Regions from separate parts of the Streptomyces sp. NPDC002793 genome, predicted to be linked through region 1. Evidence: riboswitches for the same ligand, from Rfam matches in the RefSeq annotation. Region 1 holds a riboswitch; each other region holds the start of a gene.
What was found. A riboswitch is a leader RNA that binds a small molecule or an ion and turns the genes downstream of it on or off. The one in region 1 is predicted to bind cyclic di-AMP.

Region 2: it holds a riboswitch for cyclic di-AMP, as region 1 does, so the genes downstream of both, ABT001_RS33240 (transglycosylase SLT domain-containing protein) here and ABT001_RS00435 (transglycosylase family protein) in region 1, are expected to answer to the same signal.
Region 3: it holds a riboswitch for cyclic di-AMP, as region 1 does, so the genes downstream of both, ABT001_RS25080 (M23 family metallopeptidase) here and ABT001_RS00435 (transglycosylase family protein) in region 1, are expected to answer to the same signal.

Annotation. Positions count from the first base shown of each region.
Region 1 is NZ_JBEOVL010000001.1:99,758-103,808, forward strand. Features, by position in the region: gene eno (phosphopyruvate hydratase) at 1-667, opposite strand, end outside; gene ABT001_RS00435 (transglycosylase family protein) at 967-1,665, opposite strand; cyclic di-AMP (ydaO/yuaA leader) riboswitch at 1,666-1,836, opposite strand; gene ABT001_RS00440 (transglycosylase family protein) at 2,127-3,125, opposite strand; gene ABT001_RS00445 (cytochrome P450 family protein) at 3,233-4,051, opposite strand, start outside.
Region 2 is NZ_JBEOVL010000063.1:18,877-22,927, reverse strand. Features, by position in the region: gene ABT001_RS33255 (ABC transporter permease) at 1-28, opposite strand, end outside; gene modA (molybdate ABC transporter substrate-binding protein) at 60-833, opposite strand; gene ABT001_RS33245 (TOBE domain-containing protein) at 863-1,258, opposite strand; cyclic di-AMP (ydaO/yuaA leader) riboswitch at 1,731-1,911, shown strand; gene ABT001_RS33240 (transglycosylase SLT domain-containing protein) at 1,914-2,759, shown strand; gene ABT001_RS33235 (hypothetical protein) at 2,961-3,569, shown strand; gene ABT001_RS33230 (SIS domain-containing protein) at 3,638-4,051, opposite strand, start outside.
Region 3 is NZ_JBEOVL010000029.1:23,926-27,976, forward strand. Features, by position in the region: gene ABT001_RS25075 (GntR family transcriptional regulator) at 1-116, opposite strand, end outside; gene ABT001_RS25080 (M23 family metallopeptidase) at 349-1,149, opposite strand; cyclic di-AMP (ydaO/yuaA leader) riboswitch at 1,163-1,331, opposite strand; gene ABT001_RS25085 (M16 family metallopeptidase) at 1,524-2,906, opposite strand; gene ABT001_RS25090 (M16 family metallopeptidase) at 2,933-4,051, opposite strand, start outside.

The sequences.
Region 1 (4,051 bases):
GGATGAGGTCGAGGGCGGCGCGGTTGGACTCGAGGTTGGGGGCGAAGCCGCCCTCGTCACCGAGACCGGTGGAGAGGCCCTTGGTCTTCAGGACCTTCTTCAGCGTGTGGTAGATCTCCGCGCCCCAGCGAAGGGCCTCGGAGAAGGACTCGGCGCCGATCGGCGCGATCATGAACTCCTGGATGTCCACGTTGGAGTCGGCGTGCGAGCCGCCGTTCAGGATGTTCATCATCGGAACGGGCAGCAGGTGCGCGTTCGGGCCGCCGAGGTAGCGGAAGAGCGGGAGGTCGGAGGCCTCGGACGCGGCGTGCGCCACGGCCAGCGAGACACCGAGGATGGCGTTGGCGCCGAGCGAGCCCTTGTTCTCGGTCGCGTCCAGGTCGAACATCGCCTGGTCGATGAGGCGCTGCTCGGTGGCGTCGTAACCGACGAGCTCCGGGCCGATCTGCTCGATCACGGCGAGGACGGCCTTCTCGACGCCCTTGCCCTGGTAACGGTTCGGGTCACCGTCGCGAAGCTCGATGGCCTCGAACGCTCCGGTGGAGGCTCCGGACGGAACAGCAGCACGTCCCGTGCTGCCGTCGTCGAGGCCGACCTCGACCTCGACCGTGGGGTTCCCCCGGGAGTCGAGGATTTCCCTGGCTACGACGACGTCGATGGACGGCACGAGGCATCTCCTTCTGGGATCTGACACTGGTTGTGCAGGGTCACTGTGGCCTTGCGCCACGAGCCTAACCGGCCCGGCCCGCTCCGTCGGCCGTACGCCCGTCCCCTGGGACGAAAAAGGACCCGCGGGCCCTCATTCCGGGCAAAGCTCCAGAATTCTACTGGCAAGTAACCACAAGAAGTGAACACGCATCCCCTGACGCGTCCGCGAACGGACCCCGGCCCGGCACGCGGGGGGTCAGCGCGCCGGGCCGGGCCACCGGGCCACCGGGGCAGGAGGGGACCCCGGGCGGCTGGTGCCTACTTCAGGTGGAGCTGCTGCCCCGGGAAGATCAGGTCGGCGTCGTCGACGATGTCGTCGTTCAGCTCGAAGAGCTTCTCCCAGCCGCCCTTGACCTTCTTCGCGTCGGCGATCTTGCTGAGGGTGTCGCCGGACTTCACCTTGTACTCGCCGTCACCCTTCTCGACCTTCTCGCCGGTCGGGGTGGTGACGGTCTTCGCGGGGGCCTCACGCTTCTCGCTGCGCGTGGTGGGCTGCTCGGCCTTGCGCTCCAGTGCGGCCTGCGGGGCCGTGTCGCCGTTCTTCTCGGAACCGGAGCCGGTGTCGACGCCCGGATCCACCCCGTCGTTCGTCAGGCCGCCGGCGCCGGCGCAGGCCCAGGCGCCCGGGCCCTGCAGGTCGAGGAGCTTCTCGGCGGCGGCTATCTGCTGGCCCTTGGTGGCCAGGTCGGCACGGGCGGCGTACTGGGTACCGCCGGCGGCGGCCCAGCTGGACTGCGAGAACTGCAGGCCGCCGTAGTAGCCGTTGCCGGTGTTGATGGACCAGTTGCCACCCGACTCGCACTGGGCGACGGCGTCCCAGGTCTCGACGGAGGCGGCAGAGGCGCCGGTCGCACCCATGAGCGGGACGGCGACGGCGGCACCGGTGACACCGGCCAGGGTCGCGATACGGACGGCCTTGGACGGGCGACGGTGCTTGCCCTTGCTGGAAAGCAGCATGGTTCTCCTCACCGACGCCTACGAGGTGAGCTGTCGGGTTCGGGCCTGTGAGTTGCCCGGTCACCCGCTCCCGCGGACGACTTCACCCCTAGCCGCACCCCGCCCGTCTTCCGACGGCCGGGTCCGGCACTTACCTGGGTCCCCCGCTCCTGCCTACGGCGCTTTACGCGTCGGTCCCCTTCGGCCGACGGCAGGATTCGGCGTGACGGTCGAAGGTGCCCGCGGTGCGAGCGGCTCCGACCGTAAACACACGCAACCCCTACATTCAAAGATGGACATAACGGCTAATCAGCACGTAACGGCCAGTCGGATCGAGCTGTTTTCGCAGGTCGGAGCCAATATGGACGGATCGGGCGGACGGGGCGCTCCAGTTGACGCAAAGAGACCCATGTCTCACTTACGCATAAGTGGACATAGGCCTCTGAACTGCCCCTGTTTTCGGGGCCTTTTTGCGCTTTTGATCAGTCGGCGGTGGTGGTCTCCGCCGAGTCGCCCGGCGCGTTCGCCCCGACGAGTCCGAGGTCCAGGCTCTGGCCGGGGAGGATCAGGTCCGGGTCGGAGCCCAGCTCGTCCTTGTTGGCCTCGTAGAGCGCGGACCAGCCGCCGGAGAGCTCCTGCGCGTCCGCGATCGCCCAGAGGTTGTCGCCGTCGCGGACGGTGTACGTCCCCTCGGCGCCCTCACGTGCCCCGGAGTCGCCGCGCGAGGCGTGGCGCCCGGAGTCCCGTCCGGCGTCCGGACCGGAACCGGCGTCCGCCTCGGGAGCCGGGGTGCCGCGGTGCTTCCCGCCGTTCGCCCCGTCGCCCTTCGAGTCGCCGGGCGTACCGGATGCCTCGGGAGACGGCGTCGCGGACGGCGAGGCGCCGGCCTCGCCCCGGTCCGTCGAGTCCTCGGTCGTGTCCTCGTCCGCGCCGCCCTCGGCGTCGCCGGAGCCCTCAGGGGCTTCCGAGGCGTCCGACTCGTCCTCGGCGCCCGCCGTCTCGTCCTCCGCGTCCGACGCCTCGGGCGAGGGGGTCCCGGACGGGGTCGCGGTGTCCGAGGGCTCGGCGGAGGGCTCGTCGCCCGGGTCGACGCCGGGCAGCCCCTCGTCCACGGCGAGCCCGGAGATCACCGAGCAACTGGACCACGCCTGGGGTCCCTTGTCGGCCAGCACCTTCTCCGCGACGGCTATCTGCTGCGAGCGGCTCGCGAGGTCGGCGCGGGACGCGTAGTCCGTGCCGCCGTAGTCCGACCAGGTGTCCTCGGAGAGCTGCAGGCCACCGTAGTAGCCGTTGCCGAGGTCGGCACTCCACATGCCGCCGCTCTCGCACTCGGCGACCCGGTCCCAGGTCGACGCGTCTGCGGCTTGTGCGCTGCCCGCGCCGAGCAGCGGGATGGCGATGGCCGATCCCGTGACGCCTGCGGCGACGACGATGGCGGGTGCCTGGCGTGGGCGACGGTGTCTGCCGGTCGCGGAGCCCATGGGATTGCCTTCCGTGTGACTGACATGTGTAACGGGTTGGTCGAACGGTGAACCTAGCCCTACTCGAACGTGTGTCACAAGTCGATGCAGCGGAGATCACGTGAAAGTCACAGAGTTGACAGGCTGTCACTTTCTGCGGCCGGATGTCCGGGATCGAACTCGACGGGAAGTGTGCGTAGTCCGCGCATGATCAGCCCTCCACGCCAGCGCAAATCGGCAGGTTCCGCAGCGAGCCGCAGGTCGGGGAGGCGTCTCAGCAGGGTCGCCAGCGCCACCCGGCCCTCCAGCCGGGCCAGCGGCGCCCCCAGGCAGTAGTGGATGCCGTGCCCGTATCCGAGGTGCTGATTGTCACTCCGAGCGAGGTCCAGGGTGTCCGCATCCTGAAATCGCTCCGGGTCGCGGTCGGCTGCGGCCAGCACCACGAGAACGGGGTCCCCCGCCGCGATGTCCTGTCCTCCCAGCGTCACGGGTTCGGTGGCGTAGCGCCACGTCGCGAGCTCCACCGGACCGTCGTAGCGCAGCAGCTCCTCCAAGCCCGTGTCGAGGAGGTCCGTCTCCCCGGCGGCCAGCGAGCGTTCCAGGCGTTCGCGCTGGGCCGGATTGCGCAACAGGGCGTAGGTGCCGTTGCCGATGAGGTTCACGGTTGTCTCGAAACCGGCGAAGAGGAGGATGAACGCCATGGCTGCGGCCTCGTTCTCGGTGAGGTGCTCGCCGTGGTCGCTCGCCCGGATCAGCCCGGAGATCAGGTCGTCGCCGGGGTTCTCCCGCTTCCGGTGGATGAGTTCGGCGAGATAGCCGCGCATCTTCTTGACCGACCTGGCCACCCCGCCCCGCGGCCCGCCGCCGTGCCGGATCATCATGCCCGCCCAGTCCCGGAAGTCGTCCTGGTCCTCGCGCGGCACCCCGAGCAGGTCGCAGATCGCGTA
Region 2 (4,051 bases), on a different contig from region 1:
CGGACGGGCGGCGGCGGAGCTGTTTCAACGCGTTCCCCTACGGGTCCGGCCAGGCCGGGTCATGGTTTCTGGAAGCCCGCGGCCTGGAGGATCCTCTGCGCCTCGGGTGTGGACAGCCAGGACACGAAGGCGGCCGCGGCCCCGGCGTCACCGGACGACTTCAGTGTCGCGGCCGGATAGGACGCGATGGCGTTCTGCGCGTCGGGGATGTCGATCGCGTCGACCTTGCCGGTGGCGGCGGCATCCGTCCGGTAGACGAGGCCGGCATCCGCCTCGCCGAGCTCGATCTTGCTGAGGACGGCTCGGACGTTGGGTTCCTGGGACACCGGCTTCACGTCGATCCCCTGGGCGTCCAGGACCTGCCGGCCGTAGCGGCCGACGGGGACCTCGGGGGCGGCCAGGACCACCTTGAGGGCGGGATCGGCGAGATCCGCGAGGCCGAGGACCTTCTCGGGGTTTCCTCGGCCGGTGGCGATGACCAGACGGTTCCTCGCGATGACCGTCGGCTTGCCGGTGTCCGCCGAAAGCCCGTCCATCGTCCTGGTGTCGGCGGTGACCAGGGCGTCGGCGGGAGCGCCCTGCCTCACCTGGGCGGCGAGTTCCTGCGACCCGGCGAAGGAGAAGGTGACCTCCGTGCCGGGGTGCTCCTTCTCGTACGCGGCACCGGCCGTCGCGAAGACGTCGGTCAGCGAGGAAGCGGCGAGCACGGTCAGCTCGGTGTCCGGCGCGGCGGAGTCGTTGCCGTCGTCGCTGCCGCACGCGGCCAGGGTGGCGAGCAGTGCCACCGACAGGGCCGCGGCCCCGGTCCGGCGGCCGGTGAGGGGGAAGGGCATCGGAGAACTCCTCGGTGGGGGCCGTCGCGTCAGGCGCGGTCGATGTGCACGCTGGTCGACTTCACCCGGGCCGTGGCCCGCATGCCGACCTCGAGCCCCAGCTCCTCGACGGCTTCCCGGGTGAGGAGGGAGACGAGGCGGTGCGGGCCGGCCTGGATCTCGACCTGGGCCGCGATGTCACCGAGCTTCACCGCGGTGACGATGCCGGGGAAGGCGTTCCGCGCGGAGGTGTAGGGGACTTCGTCCTCGCCGGGGCCGACCTGGGCGACCTCGACCGAGAAGGCGGCCAGATCACGGCCGTCGATGAGACGGCGCCCGGCTTCGTCGCGATGGGTCGCGACCCTGCCGGCGTCCGCCCAGCGGCGGGTGGTGTCCGGGCTCACGCCGAGGAGACGTGCCGCCTGACCGATGGTGTAGGACTGCATGTGCGACACGATATGGGGATCACGGGCGCATGTGCAATGTATGTGAGCACAGTGCCTGGCAGATGCGAGGTGTCGTTGAGGGTGTACCTCGCAGTGGGGCTGTAGAGGCCATGGCTCCACCGGCATCCACTTGCGGTTTGCCTAGATGGGGTCAGTTATGGGTTTTATGCCCGATTTAATCTAGTTTTATTGAATTCATCCCGTAATCCATAAAAGGTCATTTCGTGCGACCCGCACCCCTTCTCTCTGGAGCAAAACGCCCGAATCGGACTCGGTGACGAGGGTCACTTCGCGCGCCCCGGACGCACGGGCGCGGCAGTCGGTTCCCTTCTGTGCCAACGGGAATGCCCGGCTCGGTGTGGGGTGGATTACATGAATTCCCATGAATCGATCTTGCGGGGGAATTGTGATCACCGCGCCAGGCTTGTTCCTTTCCCTATTTCTCGCCTACGGTCGCCATCACTCCGGGCGGAACGCCGAATCCTGCCGCCGTCCGGTTACCCGACCACTTCTTCGTACGGCAGGAGCGGGGGACCCAAGTAAGTGCCGATCCGGTTACCGGAGCGGCTCGGGGTGAAGTCGCATTCGTATGCGGCCGGGCATCTCCAGCCCGAACCCGACAGCTCACTTCGCAGGCGACGGAGAGGAATCCAGCATGCCCGAAAATGGTAAGCACCGTCGTTTCAGGACCAGTTCGCTGACTCGCGGCATCATCGCCGTGACCACGGGTGGAGCCGCCCTTGCCCTTCCGGTGATCGGCGCGACCGGCGCATTCGCCGCTCCGGCCCAGCCGGCCGCGGTCGAAAAGGCGGCGACGTCTACTGCCGTGTCCGGCAAGGGAATTGCCGCACAGAAGTCCGAGACCGCCACCTATTCCGTGGTCGCGGGTGACACTCTTGCCAAGATCGCGCGCGAGCATTCCGTGAGCGGTGGCTGGAAGGCTCTGTACGAGGACAATCAGAAGATCGTCGGCGGAAACCCCGACCTGATTCTTCCCGGTCTTCAGCTGACCATCGGCGCCGACGCCGACAACAAGTCGGCGGACAAGGCGGAGAAGGCCGAATCCAAGGCCTCCGCCTCGTCCGGCCGCGCCGATCGCTCAGAGCGTACGAGCGACACCGTCGCCGCCGAGGGCGCGCCGGCGGCCGAGGCCGTTCCGGCCGCCGAACCGGCCGCGTACACGGACGACCTCGACGGCTGGATCAAGGAGTCGCTGGCCGTCATGGCCGAGCACGGCATCCCCGGCAGCTACGACGGCATCCACCGCAACATCATCCGCGAGTCCGCCGGCGACCCGCTGGCCATCAACAACTGGGACTCCAACGCCGCTGCGGGCATCCCGTCCAAGGGCCTGCTCCAGGTCATCGACCCGACCTTCCAGGCCTACCACGTGCCCGGTACGTCGACGGACAGCTACGACCCGGTCGCCAACATCACGGCCGCGTGCAACTACGCCGCGGACAGGTACGGCTCGATCGACAACGTCTTCGGGGCCTACTGAGTCCTCGCGGAGGCGGAACCGCTGACGCACGGGCGTGTGACAGAGGGACAGGACTGACGGGTGGTGCGGGTTCGGCGGAACCCGCACCACCCGTCAGTCGTCTCCGGGGTACGCCGTGCCGGGCGGCCGGAGCACCGGCGACAGGCCGGGCGGAGCCCGGGTGACTGGTCTCGTACAGCTTCGTCGTCCATACTGCCCGCCGTGGAGCAGCGCATAGATTCGAAGATCAAGTCCGAGTTCGCCGCGGGTACAGACCCGGCGTACATCCCCGGCCTGACGGCCCCTGCCCCCGCGCGGACGGAGGCGGAAGCGGAGAAGACGGCGGCGACCGAGGGCACCCCGGAGGAAGCGGCCGTGGACGCGCAGGCCGAGGAGGCCGTGGACGATTCCACGGCTGCCGAGGACGCGACCCCGGACGAGGCCCCGGCTGACGAGGCGACCCCGGACGAGGCCCCGGCTGACGAGGCGACCCCGGACGAGGCCCCGGCTGACGAGGCGACCCCGGACGCCGAGGCCGCCCGCAAGGAGGACGGGCCCGTCTTCGAGGTCAGCGACCGGCGAGGGTCCATCAAAGTGGACGCCGAGGGCGTCCGCTTCCGGCTCGACGACCAGGAGGCGGAGTTCGACTGGTCCGAGATCGGCGCGGTCGAGGTCAAGACCGGCCGTTTCGGGCGCCGGTTCACCGTGACCGTCCACCTGTCGAGCCGCCGGTGGTTCAACGCCGAGGTCGAGGCCGCCGCCCGGAGTGACCTGAAGACGTGGACGGCCGAACTCGACGAGGCGCTGGACGCCTACTTCGAAGAGGCCTGACCCCCGTCATGGCCGAGGCCGCGTACCGGGCCGCCCGCCGGCCCGGTACGCGGCATGCCCCGGGGCCTTCAGGCGCCCGCTGACGGGTCGAGCACCACGGAGCGGGTCAGATGGCGCGGCAGGTCGGGATCGAGACCGCGGGCCGCCGCGCGGGCGATCGCCAGCCGCTGCACCCGGACCAGGTCGGCCAGCGGGTCCAGGCCGCTCTCCACCCAGCGGGCCCCGGTCGCCAGCACCTGCTCCCGCAGCCCCTCCGGGGCGGCGCCGAACATCCAGGTCGCCGTGCCGGTCGTGGCGATGCTGATGGGGCCGTGCCGGTATTCCATCGCCGGGTACGACTCGGTCCAGGACAGCGACGCCTCCTTCATCTTGAGGGCCGCCTCGTTGGCGAGCCCGACCGTCCAGCCGCGCCCCAGGAAGCTGAACTGGGCGCAGTCCAGCAGGCCTTCGGGCAGCGGCTCCGCCAAGGCGGTCTCGGCGTC
Region 3 (4,051 bases), on a different contig from region 1:
GAGACGCCGTAGCGACGCGCGAGCACCTCTTCGGTGAGGCGGCTGCCGCGCTCGAAGACACCGGAGACGATGTCGTCACGGATTGCCGTGCATACCGAATGCGCGGGAATGCGCATGTCCGAACCTCCGCCTTAATCCCCGCGGAACGCGGCCGATCGACGCCTGTTCCGTGACTCTATTGCAACCGGCCACAATTTCCGATGGCGGGGTGGAATCCATGGATATCTTTTGGCCAAAAAGCACTTCCACGAGCCTTCCGCGACCCCTTCCGCGACCTCTTCCGGGACATGACGCAGGCCCCGGCGGATGCCGGGGCCTGCGTCGTGGGCGGTGTCGTGCGGCGTGCGGTCAGACCTGGACGCCGTGGGCACGGAGGTAGGCGACGGGGTCCATGTCCGAGCCGTACTCGGGGGTGGTCCGGGCCTCGAAGTGCAGGTGCGGTCCGGTGGAGTTGCCGGTCGAGCCGGACACACCGATCCGCTCACCCGAGCCGACGCTCTGGCCGACGGACACACCGATCGAGGAGAGGTGGCCGTACTGGGTGTACGTGCCGTCGTTCATGCGCAGCACGATGTTGTTGCCGTACGCGCCGCCCCAGCCCGCCTCGACGACCGTACCGGCGCCGACGGCGACGACGGAGGTGCCGGACGCCGCCTGGAAGTCCACGCCGGAGTGGCTTCCGGAGGACCAGAGCGCGCCGCCGGACTGATATCCGGTGGTCACGTGCGATCCGGCGACCGGGAGGTGGAAGGAGTTCAGCCGGGCCCGCTCGGCGGCGCGCGCCGCGCGCGCCTCGGCCTCGCGCGCCTCCGCGGCGCGGGCTTCGGCCTTGCGCTCGGCCTCCGCCTTCGCCTCGGCCTTTGCCTTGGCTTCCGCCTCGGCCTTCGCCTTCGCCTCGGCCGCGAGGTCGGCCTGGTGCTTCTGGGCCTTCGCCTGGGCGTCGATCTGGGCGGCGAGGGTGGTGTCGAGGGCGACGGTCTGGGTCAGGCCGGTGGCGGTGACGGCCTCGGAGTCCGCGGCGAGGGCCGGGGAGGCCGTGGTGCCGATGACACCGGCGGTGGCCAGGGCCGCGATGCCGGCGACCTCGGCGCTCTTGCGCGTCAGGCGGCTCGGGGCACGGTGCTTCCCGGTGGCACGGATGAACGCCATGGAGGGGCTGGTCCTTTCCTTCCTTCTCGCCTACCGGGTTAGCTGACGGGTTCGGAGCAGGAAGGTCTCCTACGGGCCCCCACACCTCGGACGAGGTGACAGGGATCCGATTCACCCCAGGGACTTCGTGGGTCCCCGGCTCCCCAGGCTCGCGCCTGACGGGGACTCGGCGATGGCTGCCCGGCGCCGCGGATGCGGCATTCGTCTGGCGGACAGCCGGGCCGACGCTAGGTCGGGGCCCTTCACGGCACCAAACAGAAAGGGCCTTTTGTCGCACATCCCACAGGATTAATAGGCATTTTCTTTACGAAACGGACACATGGCAGAACCCTGGCGCCCGGTGCACGCGCCAGGGTCCGTCATGTCCCGTTCCGTCAGCCGGTGACGACCGACACCTCGCCGATCCCCAGGGCCTTCACGGGCTCCGCGATCTGCGCGGCGTCCCCGACCAGGACGGTGACCAGCCGGTCGACCGGGAAGGCGTTGACCACGGCAGCGGTCGCCTCGACCGTGCCGGTCGCGGCCAGCCGGGCGTACAGCTGGGCCTGGTAGTCGTCCGGCAGGTGCTGCTCCACCTGGTCGGCCAGGGTGCCCGCGACGGAGGCCGCCGTCTCGTACTTCAGCGGGGCCACACCCACGAGGTTCTGCACGGCGGTCTCGCGTTCGGCGTCGGTGAGCCCCTCGGCCGCCAGGGTCCGCAGGACCTTCCACAGGTCGTCGAGCGCGGGGCCGGTGGACTCCGTGTCGACGGAGCCGCTGATGGCGAGCATCGCGGCGCCGGTCGCCCCGGAGGCGGACCCGGGTGCCGTCGAGCGCAGCACCTGCCCGAAGGCCCGGACGCCGTAGGTGTAGCCCTTCTCCTCGCGCAGCACACGGTCGAGCCGCGAGGTGAGGGTGCCTCCCAGGCAGTACGTGCCGAGGACCTGGGCCGGCCACACACTGTCGTGCCGGTCCGCTCCGATCCGGCCGATCAGCAGCTGGGTCTGCACGGCTCCGGGACGGTCGACGATGACCACACGGCCGGTGTCGTCCGCGGTGATCGGGGGCACCGGCCGGGCCTGGCCGGCGTTGCCCGACCAGTCCCCGACGGTGTCGGAGAGCAGCGCGTCCAGGTCCACCTCGGTGAGGTCGCCGACGACGACCGCCGTCGCGGTGGAGGGGCGGACATGGGCGTCGTAGAAGGCGCGTACGGCGGCGGCGTCGATCCGCCGGACCGTCTCCTCGGTGCCCTGGCGCGGGCGCGACATCCGCGCCGTGGCGGGGAAGAGCTCCTTGGAGAGCTGCTTGGCGGCCCGGCGGGCCGGGTTGGCCTGCTCGTGCGGGATCTCGTCGAGGCGGTTGCCCACCAGGCGTTCGATCTCGCTCTCCGCGAAGGCCGGGGCGCGCAGTGCCTCGGCGACCAGACCGAGGGCCTTGGCCAGCCGGGAGACCGGGACCTCCAGGGAGACTCGCAGACCCGGGTGGTCCGCGTGCGCGTCCAGCGTGGCGCCGCACCGCTCCAGCTCGGCGGCGAACTCCTCCGCCGAGTGCTTGTCCGTACCCTCGGACAGGGCGCGCGCCATGATCGTGGCCACACCGTCCAGGCCCTCGGGCTCGGCGTCCAGCGGGGCGTCGAGGAAGATCTCCACGGCGACGACCTGCTGGCCGGGGCGGTGACAGCGCAGCACGGTCAGCCCGTTGGGCAGGGCGCCGCGTTCGGGCGCGGGAAAGGCCCAGGGCCGGGCCTCACCGGCGGTCGGCTGCGGGTGGTACTCCATCGCTACTCCAGTCACGGCGGCGTCGGTCACTTGTCGGCCCCCTCGTGCGCGTCGGTCTCGTGCGCGTCGGTGCCGTCCGTCTCGTCGGCCGGTTCGAGCGGCTCGTAGACCAGGACCGCACGGTTGTCGGGACGCAGATGCGCCCTTGCGGCGGCCTTGACCTCGTCGGCCGTCACGTCGAGCACCCGGCCCACCGCGGTCAGTGCGAGCTGCGGGTCGCCGAACAGGACGGCGTACCGGCACAGTTCGTCCGCGCGGCCGGCGACCGTGCCGAGCCGGTCCAGCCACTCACGCTCCAGCTGGGCCTGGGCGCGCTCCATCTCCTCGGGCGTGGGGCCCTCCTCGGCGAAGCGGGCGAGCTCCTCGTCGACGGCCTCCTCGATCCGGGGCACCTCGACGCCGCCGGACGTCTTGACGTCCAGCCAGCCGAGCGAGGGAGCGCCGGCCAGCCTGAGCAGACCGAATCCGGCGGCGACCGCCGTACGGTCGCGGCGGACCAGGCGGTTGTGCAGGCGGGAGGACTCGCCGCCGCCGAGCACGGTCAGCGCGAGGTCCGCGGCGTCGCACTCGCGCGTGCCGTCGTGCGGCAGCCGGTAGGCGGCCATCAGCGCACGCGCGGGGACCTCCTCCTCGACCACTTCGCGCAGCTGTTCGCCGATGACGGCGGGCAGCGAGCCGTCGCGCGGGGGCTGCTTGCCGTCGTGGGAGGGGATGGAGCCGAAGTACTTCTCGACCCACGCGAGCGTCTGCTCCGGGTCGATGTCCCCGACCACCGAGAGCACCGCGTTGTTCGGCGCGTAGTACGTCCGGAAGAACGCCTGCGCGTCCTCCAGGGTCGCCGCGTCCAGGTCGGCCATCGAACCGATCGGCGTGTGGTGGTAGGGGTGGCCCTCCGGGTAGGCGAGGGCGGTGAGCTTCTCGAACGCGGTGCCGTACGGGACGTTGTCGTAGCGCTGGCGGCGCTCGTTCTTGACGACGTCGCGCTGGTTCTCCATGGACTCCTCGTCGAGCGCGGCGAGCAGCGAGCCCATCCGGTCGGCCTCGAGCCACAGGGCCAGCTCCAGCTGGTGCGTGGGCATCGTCTCGAAGTAGTTGGTGCGCTCGAAGCTGGTGGTGCCGTTGAGGGAGCCGCCCGCCCCCTGCAC